2 regions of the Citrobacter sedlakii genome follow, and region 1 is predicted to be linked to the other one. Evidence: predicted binding sites of a transcription regulator. Region 1 holds the regulator's gene; the other holds the start of a gene.
What was found. Region 1 encodes PurR, which represses purine synthesis genes. Its sites were predicted from a motif close to CANGCAAACGTTTGCNTG; they were not measured.
Positions count from the first base shown of each region.

Region 2: a site for PurR is predicted at 5,548-5,565, ahead of gcvT (glycine cleavage system aminomethyltransferase GcvT). Genes of this name have one in related genera too.

Region 1 covers NZ_CP071070.1:2,481,826-2,489,610, reverse strand. The annotation lists gene JY391_RS11880 (riboflavin synthase subunit alpha) at 66-707, shown strand; gene cfa (cyclopropane fatty acyl phospholipid synthase) at 745-1,893, opposite strand; gene punC (purine nucleoside transporter PunC) at 2,184-3,389, opposite strand; gene punR (DNA-binding transcriptional activator PunR) at 3,513-4,445, shown strand; gene purR (HTH-type transcriptional repressor PurR) at 4,442-5,467, opposite strand; gene cydH (cytochrome bd-I oxidase subunit CydH) at 5,762-5,851, shown strand; gene JY391_RS11850 (MFS transporter) at 6,020-7,186, shown strand; gene sodB (superoxide dismutase [Fe]) at 7,241-7,785, opposite strand, start outside.
Region 2 covers NZ_CP071070.1:794,410-802,194, forward strand. The annotation lists gene JY391_RS03785 (5-formyltetrahydrofolate cyclo-ligase) at 1-60, opposite strand, end outside; RNA gene ssrS (6S RNA) at 84-267, opposite strand; gene zapA (cell division protein ZapA) at 309-638, opposite strand; gene ygfB (UPF0149 family protein YgfB) at 806-1,384, shown strand; gene pepP (Xaa-Pro aminopeptidase) at 1,412-2,728, shown strand; gene ubiH (2-octaprenyl-6-methoxyphenyl hydroxylase) at 2,725-3,903, shown strand; gene ubiI (FAD-dependent 2-octaprenylphenol hydroxylase) at 4,003-5,205, shown strand; gene JY391_RS24030 (hypothetical protein) at 5,279-5,371, opposite strand; gene gcvT (glycine cleavage system aminomethyltransferase GcvT) at 5,656-6,750, shown strand; gene gcvH (glycine cleavage system protein GcvH) at 6,776-7,165, shown strand; gene gcvP (aminomethyl-transferring glycine dehydrogenase) at 7,374-7,785, shown strand, end outside.

The DNA of each region.
Region 1 (7,785 bases):
ACCTGATTTTCCAACTGCTATTGTGGCAGGCAGAAACGGTTGAACTGAATTTGGGAGTTGCAGTTATGTTTACGGGTATTGTGCAGGGCACCGCCAGAGTGGTGTCTGTTGATGAAAAACCAAACTTTCGCACCCATGTCGTGGAATTACCTGAATACATGCTGGACGGGCTGGAGACGGGCGCGTCGGTCGCGCATAACGGCTGTTGTCTGACCGTGACCGACATTAACGGCAGCCACATCAGTTTTGATCTGATGAAAGAGACGTTGCGTATTACCAATCTTGGCGAGCTGAAAGCGGGGGATCGGGTAAACGTTGAACGTGCGGCGAAATTCAGCGATGAAATTGGCGGTCATTTGATGTCGGGTCATATCATGACCACGGCAGAGGTTTCTAAGATTTTGACCTCAGAAAATAATCGCCAGATTTGGTTTAAAGTTCAGGATCCGACCTTAATGAAATATATCCTCTACAAAGGATTTATTGGCATTGACGGGATCAGTCTGACGGTAGGCGAAGTGACCGCGACGCGCTTTTGCGTTCACCTGATTCCGGAAACGATTGCGCGCACAACGCTTGGCAAGAAAAAGCTGGGCGCGCGGGTGAATATCGAAATTGACCCGCAAACCCAGGCGGTGGTTGATACGGTAGAACGGGTACTGGCGGCGCGGGAAGCGGCGACAGTCCGGTCGACAAGCGAAGCGTAACCCGTTAAGCCCCTGTAGCAGAACAGGGGCTTGGTACTTAACGGGCCACCCGCAAACCGTTTTCTACTCCGCGTGAGAACACGACCTGCCACAGCTGAATATCCCGCGCGCGGAACGCGCCCGCACAGGCATTCAGATAATAGCTGAACATCCGTTTGAAGCGCTCGCTGTAGTTATCGGCAATATCAGGCCATGCCGCGAGGAATCGCTCATACCATGCCATGAGGGTTGTGTCATAGTCCGCGCCAAAGTTATGCCAGTCTTCCATCACAAAGCGCGACTCACTGGCGTTCGCGATCTGGCGAACCGAAGGCAGACAACCGTTCGGGAAAATATACTTATTGATCCACGGGTCGACGTTATTGTCGGTTTTTTTCGAACCGATGGTATGCAGCAGAAAAATGCCGTCCGGTTTTAAATTCCGATCCACCACCTCGAAATAGGTGTTGTAATTTTTCGGGCCGACGTGTTCAAACATCCCAACCGAGACAATGCGGTCAAACTGATCGCGTAAATCACGATAGTCCTCAAGCAGGATGGTGACATCGAGTCCGGTACAGCGCGCCTGCGCCATTTTTTGCTGCTCAGCGGAAATCGTCACGCCGACCACGCTGACGCCGAAGTGGGTCGCCATATATTGCGCCAGACCGCCCCAACCGCAGCCGATATCCAGCACGCGCATGCCGGGACGTAATTGCAGCTTTTCACAAATCAGTTGGAGTTTGGCTTGTTGCGCCGCCTCAAGCGTTCCGGCTTCTTTCCAGTATCCGCAGGAATATTGCATATATGGATCGAGCATTCGACTAAACAGATCATTACCCAGATCGTAGTGCTCTTTGCCGACAATCCAGGCGCGTTTTTTGCTTTGTAAATTAAACAGGCGAGCGCCAGCGATGCGGAGAGTATCTTTGAAATGATGGGGGAGTTGATTTTCCAGTCCGGCGCGAAGGACTTTGCTAAAAAACATGTCCAGGCGATCGCATTCCCACCAGCCATCCATATAGCTTTCGCCCAAACCGAGCGAGCCCTGCTGTAATACGCGTTTAAAAAAACGGGGGTTATTGACGCGGATATCAGCGGGGGCTGGACCGTTGATGGCTATGCCTGCGCGGCTTAATAATTCGTTGGTGATACGGTACCAGTCGTCATCCGGTACGTTAACTTCTTCTATACACGATGAACTCATAGCTTCTCCATCACTGGTCGGTGATCAGAACCTTAAAACAGCGTAGACGCTTTTTGGCTTTGTGAGAAATCTCACGGAAATATTCCGCGAGTCTATAATCCGACGTAGAACAGAGGAAGGGAGAAACCCTTGCCGAAAAGGCCATCCATGGTGAAGCGGGAACGCTCCGGTTCCCGTTAACACATAATTATTATCGTATTTTTAACAACCGAAATTTAGTATAGGCCTCAAAAACCGATGATACAACCAAAAATTGTTAGCTTCCTAACGAATAAAATATATTAGCGTTATCAATGGGATTCGCCGTGGGCCATCTCCGGATTGTCCTGCTGACGTTCCACAATACCCGCCTGCGCCTGCATTTTGTAACCCAATGCCGCCAGCACAACGGTGGCCAGCATAACGCTGGTGGTGGTGAGAAGTGGGGTGCTGATTAACCACGAAACCACCAGACTTGCCAGGAAGCATAATCCCAACTGAAGCGTATTCTGCAATGCCGCAGCGCGCCCCGTCGCCTGGGGAAACGGACGTAACGCCTGGGCCACGACTATCGGGTAGATCGCGCCGTTCGCAATCGCCATGACGCAGAAGGGGATCAGCACTTCCGTCAGCGAGACGTGATTCAGAAAACCCACGCCCCAGGTGGCGACAACGCTTAGCGCGTAGAGCACCAGCAGCCAGGGAAGAAGCTGCTGCCCCTGCCATTTTTGCAGCGCTGCGCGACACCCATAACCGCCAACCAGAAAGGCGATGGTCTGCGGCACATAGCTCAGGCCAATGACCGCCGGACTATAGCCCATTTCGCTCAGGATAAACGGCGAACCGGTGAGCCAGGCAAAGAAGCTGGCAGAGCAGGCCGCGTAGATCAGCACATTGCCACGATAAGCCCGGGTACGCAGCAGCGTCGCGAACGTCAGCTTATCCTGGCCATCCTTACGGGCGTTTTGAGTCGGTTTCAGGCGCAGAGCGGGCAGCATCAACACCAGGGTAATCGCGAACAGGGTGGCGAAAATCGCCTGCCAGGAAAAATGGGTCAGGATCCAACTACCTAGCAAGGGCGCCAGCGCAGGGGAAAGGCCCACTAACGGCATTATGGTCGCAAAAATGCGGTTAATCTTCTGCGAAGGATAATAGTCCGTAACCAGCGCCTGCCAGATCACCGTTGCGGCGCAGACGCCTACCGCCTGCACAAAGCGTAAAACCAGCAGTGCGGCGGCGCTTTCTACCCACAGCATCCCCAGGCTGCCGAGGGCAAAAATGGCTAAACCTGACAGCAGGATCGGTTTGCGTCCATAGCGGTCTGAAAGCGGTCCCCACAGCAGTTGCGCGACGGCAAAACCCGCTAAAAACAGGCTGAGGCTGGCGCTGACCGCCGACGCGGGCGTTTGCAGGTCGGATTGAATGGCGGCGAAAGCGGGGAGATACATGTCGGTGGCCAGAAAGCCCAGTACGCTCAGTCCCGCCAGCCAGACTAAAAACCCTTTTCCAGGTTGCATCGCTGCTTGCATAGTTGTTCTCTTATTTTAATGAATAATCTTCGCGCAGAGTGTAGGGAGTGTCTTTCTCCTTGTGAAACGGTAATATTTGGTTATTGCATTCAAAAATTTTGCAGGCAGATTATGTGGTCAGAATATGCGCTGGAAGTCGTCGACGCCGTTGCGCGTAACGGCAGCTTCAGTTCAGCGGCTCAGGAATTGCACCGGGTGCCTTCTGCGGTCAGCTACACGGTACGGCAACTGGAAGAGTGGTTGGCGGTCCCACTGTTTGAACGCCGCCACCGTGACGTGGTGCTGACGCCCGCCGGGGCCTGGTTTTTAAAAGAAGGGCGTTCTGTTATCAAAAAAATGCAGGACACCCGGCAACAGTGTCAGCAAATCGCCAATGGCTGGCGCGGGCAGTTGCCTGTTGCGGTGGATAATATCGTGCGTCCGGAACGGACCCGCCAGATGGTCGTCGACTTTTACCGTCATTTTGATGATGTAGAGCTGCTGGTTTTTCAGGAAGTTTTCAACGGCGTCTGGGACGCGTTGTCCGATGGTCGGGTGGAGTTGGCCATTGGCGCGACGCGCGCTATTCCGGTGGGCGGTCGCTATGCCTTTCGCGATATGGGAATGTTGAGCTGGAGTTGCGTGGTGGCGCGTTCCCATCCGCTGGCGAGCATAATGGGGCCGTTGAGCGACGACACGTTGCGAAACTGGCCGTCGCTGGTGCTGGAGGATACCTCCCGAAACCTGCCCAAACGCGTCACATGGTTACTGGATAATCAACGCCGTATGGTCGTGCCGGACTGGGACTCTTCCGCAACCTGTATCAGCGCTGGATTGTGTATTGGCATGGTGCCGACGCATTTTGCCAAACCTCGTCTTAACACGGGGCAGTGGGTTGCGCTGGAGCTGGAAAATCCTTTCCCGGATGCCGCCTGCTGTCTTACCTGGCAACAAAACGATACCTCGCCGGCGCTGGCGTGGCTGCTGGAGTATCTGGGAGACAGTGAAACACTGAACAGAGAGTGGCTGCGGGAGCCTGATGAGACTCCCGCAGGCGCGACTTAACGGCGGTAGTCGCGGAACGGGCCGTCCGCAACAGAGCGACGTTCAATCAGTCGCGGGTGGACTTCGATCGACTGGGACTCCTCGCGCTTATTGACGATACGGTCTAACAGCATATTAAACGCCGTTTCACCCAGAGAATCCTTCGGCTGATGAATAGTGGTTAACGCTGGCGTAAAGAAGCGCGCGTTTCGCACGTTGTCATAACCGATCAGCGAGACATCCTGCGGGACGCGCAGACCCATTTCATCGGCAGCACAGAGCGCGCCCATCGCCATGATGTCGCCGCCGCAGAATACCGCTGTCGGACGGTGTGACTGCGACAGGATTTGCTGCATTGCGCGGTAGCCGGACTCCGGCTCAAAATCGCCCTGCACAATCCAGTTTTCCGGCACGTTGATCAGCGCTTCTTCCATCGCTTTCATAAAGCCAGCCAGACGGCCTGCGCCGGTGTTCCGCTCCAACGGACCGGGAATCACGCCGATTTCACGATGTCCGCGCTCCACCAGGTATCGGCCTGCCATATAGCCGCCTTCAAAGGCGTTATCGATCACCGTGTCCGTGAAATCGGCTTTGGCTTCGCCCCAGTCCATCACTACCATGGGAATATGACGGTATTCTTCGAGCATAGAAAGCAGAGGTTCCGGATATTCAGAACACATGACCAACAGGCCATCCACGCGTTTTTGCGCCATCATCGACAGATAGGCGCGCTGTTTTTCCAGGTTATTCCACGCGTTGCCGAGGATGAGGGTATAACCCTTCTGGAAACAGTTTTTTTCAACGGCTTCTATAATTTCGGCAAAGTAGGCGGCTTCGCTGCTGGTCGCCAACAGGCCGATGGACTTGGTATGGTTGACCTTCAGGCTTCGGGCGACGGCGCTGGGGGAATAGTGCAATTCTTTGATTGCCGCCCACACCGCGTTACGCGTTTCTTCTGCAACAAAACGCGTTTTGTTAATAACGTGTGATACGGTTGTAGTGGAAACGTTTGCTCGTTTCGCTACATCTTTAATTGTTGCCATTACATCTCACTCCAGACCCAACCTGAACAGTAAAATACGCTAAGTAAACGTTTGCCTTTACACACCCTGATCGCAACATCAGGGTTGCGGCACGCCGGGAAAACGACACGGAACGTCAGGAAGGGGTCAATGGCCGGTACGCTAAACAAGTAAGCGTCGAATTTTGGCTGATCTTAACGAAAAGGGGAAGTGTTAAAAACAGATATCACCCTAAATCGTGGGAGATTTTTGCTTTCAAGTGTGTAAAAATGCGCTATATCACTTTTTGTGTGGGAATAAAAAGGAGAAAAGTTGATGAGCACCGATCTGAAATTTTCATTAGTGACCACGTTTATTGTTCTGGCTCTGATCGTGGCAGGTGGTTTAACCGCAGCACTGCACTGATTTACCGCTGAGGGAGTGTCGCTCCCTCACATTCCCTTCGCCAATTGTTATCAAAAATGCAAAAGTCTTTTGTAAATTTGTTAACTTCTCTTTTTTTGTGATTGATGTCATGCTTTTGGCTTTTCTTGTCCACCGCGTTTAAGCGCGAACAGGCGGAGTCATTACCGTATGAAAATAAATTACCCTTTACTGGCGTTGGCCATAGGCGCGTTCGGGATCGGCACCACTGAATTTTCTCCCATGGGATTATTGCCGGTCATCGCTCGCGGCGTTGATGTGACGATTCCCGCCGCAGGAATGCTGATCAGCGCTTATGCCATTGGGGTGATGGTCGGCGCGCCATTAATGACGCTACTGCTTTCACATCGCGGACGTCGCAATGCGTTGATCTTTCTGATGGCCATTTTCACCGTGGGCAATGTGCTTTCCGCTATCTCTCCTGATTACACCACCCTGATGCTGTCTCGCGTTCTGACCAGTCTGAACCACGGCGCCTTTTTTGGGCTGGGCTCCGTCGTGGCGGCAAGCGTGGTGCCAAAGCATAAGCAGGCCAGCGCGGTGGCAACAATGTTTATGGGACTGACAATCGCCAACATCGGCGGTGTTCCGGCTGCCACCTGGCTCGGTGAAACTATCGGCTGGCGAATGTCGTTTATGGCGACCGCTGGGCTGGGCGTTATCGCGATGGCGAGCCTGTTCTTCTCCTTGCCGAAGGGCAGCGCTGGAACGCGTCCGGAGGTAAAAAAGGAGCTGGCGGTGCTGATGCGTCCGCAGGTGTTGATGGCGTTATTAACCACTGTTCTGGGGGCTGGGGCGATGTTTACGCTGTATACCTACATCGCGCCCGTATTGCACAGCATTACGCATGCCTCGCCAGCGTTTGTCACCGGTATGCTGGTGCTGATTGGCGTTGGGTTTTCCATCGGTAATTATTTTGGCGGAAAACTGGCTGACCGTTCGGTGAATGGCACCCTGAAAGGTTTTCTGTTGCTTCTGATGGTGATTATGCTGGCGATCCCCTTTCTGGCACAAAATGCGCTGGGGGCAGCGATCGCTATGGTGGTCTGGGGAGCGGCGACCTTCGCGGTGGTGCCTCCACTGCAAATGCGAGTGATGCGTGTGGCGCACGAGGCGCCGGGCCTTTCTTCGTCAGTGAATATTGGCGCTTTCAACCTGGGTAATGCGCTGGGCGCTGCCGCGGGCGGGGCGGTCATTTCCGGCGGTCTGGGCTACGCTTTTGTTCCGGTTATGGGGGCGATCGTGGCGGGGCTGGCGCTACTGCTGGTGTTTATTTCCGCCAGAAAACAGCCGCAGACAGAGTGCGTCGCCAGCTAAAACGGCAAACTCTTTAATGCCCGACGCACGAATGTGCTGTCGGGCATTTTTCAGTTATGCGGCAAAGTTTTTCGCCACAAACGCCCAGTTAACCAGCGCCCAGAAGTTTTCCAGATAACCCGGACGCGCGTTACGATAGTCAATGTAATAGGCGTGTTCCCATACGTCGACGGTCATTAACGGCGTGGCGTCTGTGGTGAGCGGCGTCCCCGCGTTAGACGTGGACACGATAGCCAGCTTGCCGTCTTTGTCTTTAACCAGCCAGGTCCAGCCGGAGCCGAAGTTCTTGATCGCGGCATCGGTAAACTGGGCCTTGAAGTCGGCGAAGCTGCCAAACGCGGCGGCGATAGCGTCAGCCAGTTCACCCGTGGGTTCCCCACCGGCATTCGGCGCCAGGCAATTCCAGTAGAAGGTGTGGTTCCAGACCTGAGCGGCGTTGTTAAACACGCCCCCCTCAGAGCTCCGCACAATCTCTTCCAGCGATTTGCCTTCAAATGCGGTGCCTTTGATCAGGTTATTCAGGTTTGTCACATAGGTCTGATGGTGTTTGCCATAGTGGTATTCCAGCGTTTCAGCGGAAATATGCGGCGCAAGCGCAT
Region 2 (7,785 bases), 1.7 Mb from region 1:
TAGCCGGATCATACGGCGAATGTCTTGTCTGGATAAGGAAAGTTCAGAATGTAGCGTCATGGCTGTCGCCAGATTTAAGAAGGGGAATCTCCGAGATGCCGCCGCAGGCTGTAACCCTTGAACCCTTGGTTCAAGGTGAATGTGTCGTCACAGTTTTAAGGCTTCTCGGACGAACCGAGCATGCTCACCAACCGCGGAGCGCCACATTCTTGTGGTATGAAATATCGGCTCAGGGGACTGGCCCGCTTGCAAACATCTCAGAGAAATTTTTTCTTCACGGTCACTGTACCATAGTCAACCGGGAAGTGTTATTCAAAATTTTGGCCCGTTTTTTCGGTTATGCGACCCTGATCAAGCAGTGCCTGTTCGATGGTCTGTTGTAGCATCCGAATACGCTGCTCCATGCTCGCCGCGTAGTCGCGGGTCTTCGCTTTTTCCTGAGTTAATTCGTAGCTGATGTTCAGTGCGGCAATGAAAACCAGCTGCTCAGTATTTGTGACTCTAGTGCGAACTTTCAGATCTTGCAACCGCTGATTCAGATCGTCCGCAGCCTGATTCAACGCATCCCTTTGTTCAGGCGGGCAATTCACTCGCAGTGAACGGCCAAAAATTTGGATATCGACGGGTTGTGCAGACATGCCACCTTCCTGCTGATTGACTGCGCTGCCTTCGTCTCCAGACCCGGGGTCCGCGAAGGGGCGACACTATAGCTACCCTGGTGTGAAGATACAAGCCCTTTTCTGGTATCACCAGGGTCCAAAGTGGTAGCATATCATGAATATCCTCCCTTTGATGACGAATGCGTATGTCTATACAGAACGAAATGCCTGGTTACAACGAAATGAACCAGTATTTGAACCAACAAGGGGCTGGCCTGACACCAGCCGAAATGCACGGTTTAATCAGCGGGATGATTTGCGGCGGCAACAACGACAGCTCATGGCAGCCGCTGCTTCACGACCTGACGAACGAGGGACTGGCCTTCGGTCATGAACTGGCTCAGGCGTTGCGCAAAATGCACGCGGCCACCAGCGACGCGCTGGAAGATGACGGCTTCCTTTTTCAGCTTTATCTGCCTGAAGGCGATGACGTGAGCGTCTTCGATCGCGCCGACGCGCTGGCGGGATGGGTCAACCATTTCCTGCTCGGTCTGGGCGTGACGCAGCCTAAACTGGATAAGGTCACCGGCGAAACGGGTGAAGCCATCGACGACTTGCGTAATATCGCGCAACTTGGCTACGACGAAGATGAAGACCAGGAGGAACTGGAAATGTCCCTCGAGGAGATCATCGAGTACGTGCGCGTTGCCGCGCTGCTGTGTCACGACACTTTTACCCGACAGCAGCCGACCGCACCGGAAGTGCGAAAACCGACGCTACACTAAAAAGATAACGAAAACGGAGGCCACGTCATGACACCGCAGGAATACCAACGTCGTCGCCAGGCACTGCTGGCGCAGATGCAGCCAGGCAGCGCCGCGCTGATTTTTGCCGCACCCGAAGTCACCCGCAGCGCAGACAGCGAGTACCCGTATCGCCAGAGCAGCGATTTCTGGTATTTCACCGGTTTTAACGAGCCGGAAGCTGTGCTGGTGCTGATCAAGAGCGACGAAACCCATAACCACAGCGTACTGTTCAATCGCGTGCGCGATCTGACCGCAGAAATCTGGTTTGGTCGTCGTCTGGGGCAGGATGCCGCACCGGAAAAACTGGGTGTCGATCGCGCGCTGGCCTTCAGCGAAATTAATCAGCAACTGTACCAGTTACTTAACGGGCTGGACGTGGTTTATCACGCGCAGGGCGCGTACGCTTATGCCGATGAGATCGTCTTCTCTGCGCTGGAAAAACTGCGCAAAGGGTCGCGGCAGAATCTGAAAGCACCGGCAACCCTGACCGACTGGCGTCCAATGGTGCATGAAATGCGCCTGTTTAAATCAGAAGAAGAGATCGCCGTCATGCGTCGCGCCGGCGAAATCACCGCGCTGGCGCATACCCGGGCGATGGAAAAGTGCCGTCCCGGTATGTTCGAATACCAGCTTGAAGGTGAAATCCATCACGAATTTAACCGCCACGGCGCACGTTATCCTTCTTACAACACCATTGTTGGCAGCGGTGAAAACGGCTGTATTTTGCATTACACCGAAAACGAAAGCGAAATGCGCGACGGCGATCTGGTGCTGATCGATGCGGGATGTGAATACAAAGGCTACGCGGGGGACATCACACGTACTTTCCCGGTGAATGGCAAATTCACCCCGGCCCAGCGTGAAATTTATGACATCGTGCTCGAGTCGCTGGAAACCAGCCTGCGCCTGTTCCGTCCGGGAACGTCCATTCAGGCGGTCACCGGCGAGGTGGTGCGCATTATGATCACCGGACTGGTGAAGCTTGGCATCCTGCATGGCGAGGTGGAGCAATTGATTGCCGACAACGCTCATCGCCCGTTCTTCATGCATGGCCTGAGTCACTGGCTGGGTCTGGATGTGCACGATGTTGGCGAATACGGTCAGGATCGCTCGCGGATTCTGGAACCGGGGATGGTCATCACCGTTGAACCGGGTTTGTATATCGCTCCGGATGCCGATGTGCCTGACGCATACCGTGGCATCGGCATTCGTATTGAAGATGACATCCTGATCACCGAAAACGGCAACGAGAATCTCACCGCCAGCGTCGTGAAAAAAGCGGACGAGATTGAAGCGCTGATGGCGGCGGCGCGTCAGCAATGAGCGTGATTATCGTGGGCGGCGGCATGGTCGGCGCGACGCTGGCGCTGGCTATTTCGCAACTCAGTCATGGGACGCTGCCGGTACATCTGATTGAAGCGACGGCGCCGGAGGCCGATGGCCACCCCGGATTCGACGCCCGGGCGATTGCGCTGGCAGCAGGTACCTGCCAGCAACTGGCGCGAATAGGCGTGTGGCAGGCCATTGCCGACTGCGCGACCGCTATCACGAGCGTTCACGTCAGCGATCGCGGTCATGCCGGATTTGTTACCCTTCACGCTGAGGACTATCGCCTCCCGGCGCTGGGGCAGGTGGTTGAACTGCACGACGTAGGGCTGCGGCTTTTTGCCCTGCTGCGCAAAGCGTCTGGCGTTACGCTGCACTGCCCGGATCGGGTCGCCAGCGTATCGCGCACGGCGGAGCAGGTGAGCGTGACGCTGGAAAACGGTCAGACGGTTACCGGTAGCCTGCTGGTTGCCGCCGACGGCACGCGTTCAGCGCTGGCAAGCGCGTGTGGCGTTGACTGGCAGCAGGAACCGTATGAGCAACTGGCGGTGATAGCGAACGTCGCCACGTCTCTTGCGCATGACGGCCGCGCCTTTGAACGCTTTACCGCGCATGGTCCGCTGGCGATGCTGCCCATGTCTGAAGGCCGCTGTTCGCTGGTGTGGTGTCACCCGCTGGAAAAGCGCGACGAGATTCTGGCCTGGTCTGACGAACGTTTTTGCCGCGAACTGCAGACAGCATTCGGCTGGCGGCTTGGCCGGATCACGCTGGCGGGCAAACGTAATGCTTATCCGCTTGCGCTGACTACGGCGGCGAAAGCGTTTACCCATCGCACCGTACTGGTGGGCAATGCGGCGCAGACGCTGCATCCAATCGCCGGACAAGGGTTTAACCTCGGGCTGCGCGATGTGATGAGTCTTGCTGAAACCCTGACACGGGCGCAGTCTGTGGGGCAGGATATCGGCGATTACAATGTGCTTTCCGCCTATCAGCAGCGCCGCCAGCAAGACCGGAACGCCACGGTCGGCGTGACCGACGGCATGGTGCATCTGTTTGCCAATCGCTGGATACCGCTGGTGGTTGGGCGCAACGTCGGGTTAATGGCTATGGAGCTGTTTCCACCCGCCCGTGACGCTCTGGTGAAGCGCACGCTTGGCTGGGTTGCGCGATAAGTGAACCGCCATCCGGCACGATGCGCGTTAAAATGCCTGAATGAGGGCTTTATCAGGTCTGCAACAGACGAACGACGTTTTTTTGACCAGGAGTAAACAGTGCAAAGTGTTGATGTAGCAATTGTTGGTGGAGGTATGGTTGGCCTGGCTGTCGCCTGTGGTTTACAGGGCAGCGGACTGCGCGTCGCGGTTCTTGAGCAGCGTGAACCGCAGCCTCTGGCAGCGGATGCGGCGCCAGCGCTTCGCGTGTCGGCCATCAACGCCGCCAGTGAAAAACTGCTGAGCCGTCTCGGCGTATGGTCAGAGATCGTTTCTCACCGTGTGAGCTGTTATCACGGAATGGAAGTCTGGGATAAAGACAGCTTTGGCCGTATCACGTTCGATGACAAAAGTATGGGTTACAGCCATCTCGGTCATATCGTCGAGAATGCTGTCATTCACGACGCGCTGTGGCAAAAGGCCCGACAGTCTTCCGATATCACGCTGCTGGCGCCAGCGGAGTTACAACAGGTGGCGTGGGGTGAAAACGAAACCTTCCTGACCCTGAAGGACGGAACGATGCTCACCGCGCGTCTGGTCATTGGCGCCGACGGGGCGCATTCGTGGTTGCGTAATAAAGCGGACATTCCGCTAACCTTCTGGGACTATCGTCACCATGCGCTGGTCGCCACCATTCGTACTGAAGAAGCGCACGGCGCAGTGGCCCGTCAGGTGTTTCACGGCGACGGGATTCTCGCATTCCTGCCGCTTAGCGATCCGCACCTGTGTTCTATCGTCTGGTCGCTTTCGCTTGAAGAGGCGGAACGGATGCAGCAGGCTGATGAGGCCGCGTTTAACCAGGCGCTGACCATCGCGTTTGATAACTGTCTCGGCCTGTGCCGTGTGGAAAGCGAGCGTCAGGCGTTTCCGCTGACCGGGCGCTATGCGCGTCAGTTTGCTGCGCACCGGCTGGCGCTGGTCGGCGATGCCGCCCATACCATCCACCCGCTGGCCGGTCAGGGCGTGAATCTTGGTTTTATGGATGCCGCAGAACTGATTGAGGAGCTCAAGCGCCTGCATCGTCAGGGCAAAGATATCGGTCAATATCTGTATCTGCGTCGCTACGAGCGCAGCCGCAAGCACAGCGCCGCGCTGATGCTGGCGGGTATGCAGGGTTTCCGCGAACTGTTTGCCGGTGAGAACCCGGCGAAGAAACTGCTGCGGGATATCGGTCTGAAGCTGGCCGATACCCTTCCTGGCGTAAAACCGCAGTTGATTCGTCAGGCGATGGGCCTGAACGATCTTCCCGAATGGCTACGCTGAGAATCGTCCCGATTCTCAGAGTTTGAGACCCGTCACACTTCTCTCTCCCGGCGTCTTCGCCGGGAACCTTCGCTCATTTGAAATAAACTAATTTCACCCTCGTTTTCGCATTACTTTTTCTAATGAAAGTGTTTTTACGCTGCGTGATTTTTGATAATTTTTCCACATTAAATGTTTCATTCTGCGTAGAGGGTGCGCAATTTTAAAAATAAAACACAGACAGAAGGGCGTTTAAGCAGTATTTTATTTTTCTGTGCTGCTGGCGATTTTTGGTCATAAGCTAATGTGATGATTAATTTTGCCTTATGGTTAAGCGTCAGTTTCGGTGGTAAGTTCAGAGTCAAAGAGAACGTTTGCGTCGGGGTCGGGACAGGGCTCCGGTGCCAGGTTTCGTGGTGAATATTGTCACGGCGAAATGGTTGTCAGCCCCGCTTATTCAATGAGGACAAGATGGCTCAACAGACTCCTTTGTACGAACAACACACGCTATGTGGCGCGCGCATGGTCGATTTTCATGGCTGGATGATGCCGCTGCATTATGGTTCTCAGCTTGATGAGCACCATGCGGTCCGCACCGATGCCGGCATGTTCGATGTGTCGCACATGACCATCGTCGATTTGCACGGCAGCCGCACCCGGGAGTTTTTGCGCTATCTGTTGGCGAACGATGTGGCAAAGCTCACCAAAACCGGGAAAGCCTTGTATTCCGGTATGCTTAACGCGTCGGGCGGCGTCATCGATGACCTGATTGTGTATTACTTTACCGAAGATTTCTTCCGCCTCGTTGTCAACTCCGCCACCCGCGAAAAAGACCTCTCCTGGATCTCCCAACACGCCGAACCTTACGCCATTGAGATCACCGTTCGTGATGACCTGTCGCTGATTGCCGTTCAGGGGCCGAACGCGCAGGCGAAAGCCGCCACGTTGTTCACCGACGAACAGCGTCAGGCGGTAGAAGGCATGAAACCGTTTTTCGGCGTCCAGACGGGCGATCTGTTTATCGCAACCACCGGCTACACCGGCGAAGCGGGCTATGAAATTGCGATGCCGAATGAAAAGGCCGCCGATTTCTGGCGGGCGCTGGTCGATGCTGGCGTTAAACCGTGCGGCCTCGGCGCGCGCGACACGTTGCGCCTGGAAGCGGGCATGAACCTGTACGGTCAGGAGATGGACGAAGGGATCTCCCCGCTGGCGGCCAATATGGGCTGGACGATCGCCTGGGAACCGGCTGAGCGCGACTTTATCGGTCGTGAAGCGCTGGAGATGCAGCGTGAAAAAGGCGCCGAACAGCTGGTCGGTCTGGTAATGACGGAAAAAGGCGTGCTGCGCACTGCGCTGCCGGTCCGCTTTACCGATGCCCAGGGTAATCAACAAGAAGGCATCATCACCAGCGGTACGTTCTCTCCGACGCTGGGCTACAGCATTGCGCTGGCGCGTGTGCCGGAAGGCATTGGCGAGACGGCGATTGTGCAGATCCGTAACCGTGAAATGCCGGTAAAAGTGACTAAACCTGTCTTTGTGCGCAACGGCAAAGCCGTCGCGTGATTCATCCTTTTCTGGAGATTGATTGATGAGCAACGTACCCGCAGAACTGAAATACAGCAAAGAACACGAATGGCTGCGTAAAGAAGCAGATGGCTCCTACACCGTTGGCATCACTGAACACGCTCAGGAGTTGCTGGGCGATATGGTGTTTGTTGACCTGCCGGAAGTGGGCGCGACGGTCAGCGCAGGCGACGACTGCGCGGTGGCCGAGTCCGTGAAAGCGGCGTCTGACATCTACGCGCCAGTGAGCGGCGAGATTGTGGCCGTCAACGACGCGCTGAGCGACTCTCCGGAGCTGGTCAACAGCGAGCCGTATGCCGCGGGCTGGATCTTTAAGATCAAAGCCAGCGATGAGAGCGAACTGGATTCGCTGCTGGACGCCACGGCGTACGAAGCATTGTTAGAAGACGAGTAATTACGCTGCATCCTTCACGCTGCAGGCGTGGCTTACCCCGGTCACTGACTCACCTAAGCGCCTGGGGATCCTCTGCGTCGCCGCCCTCCTGCAACGCGAATGATTCTGCATATTCGTTTTATACGCCCAGGCCCGGTAAGCGTATCGCCACCGGGCAATTGAGTTAAAGACAATCACGATTCACTGCACGTTTCAGGAACCATCGCCCATGACACAGACGTTAAGCCAGCTTGAAAACAGCGGCGCTTTCATTGAACGCCATATCGGACCGGACGCCGCGCAGCAGCAAGAAATGCTGAATACGGTTGGCGCCGAGTCGTTAAATGCGCTGATCGGCCAGATTGTGCCGAAAGATATTCAGCTTGCCACACCGCCGCAGGTGGGCGAGGCGGCGACAGAATATGCAGCGCTGGCTGAATTAAAAGCCATCGCCGGACGTAACAAGCGCTTCACCTCCTTCATTGGTATGGGTTACACCGCCGTGCAGTTACCGCCGGTGATCCTGCGCAATATGCTGGAAAACCCGGGCTGGTACACCGCTTACACGCCATACCAGCCGGAAGTGTCTCAGGGCCGTCTGGAAGCGCTGCTCAACTTCCAGCAGGTAACGCTGGATTTGA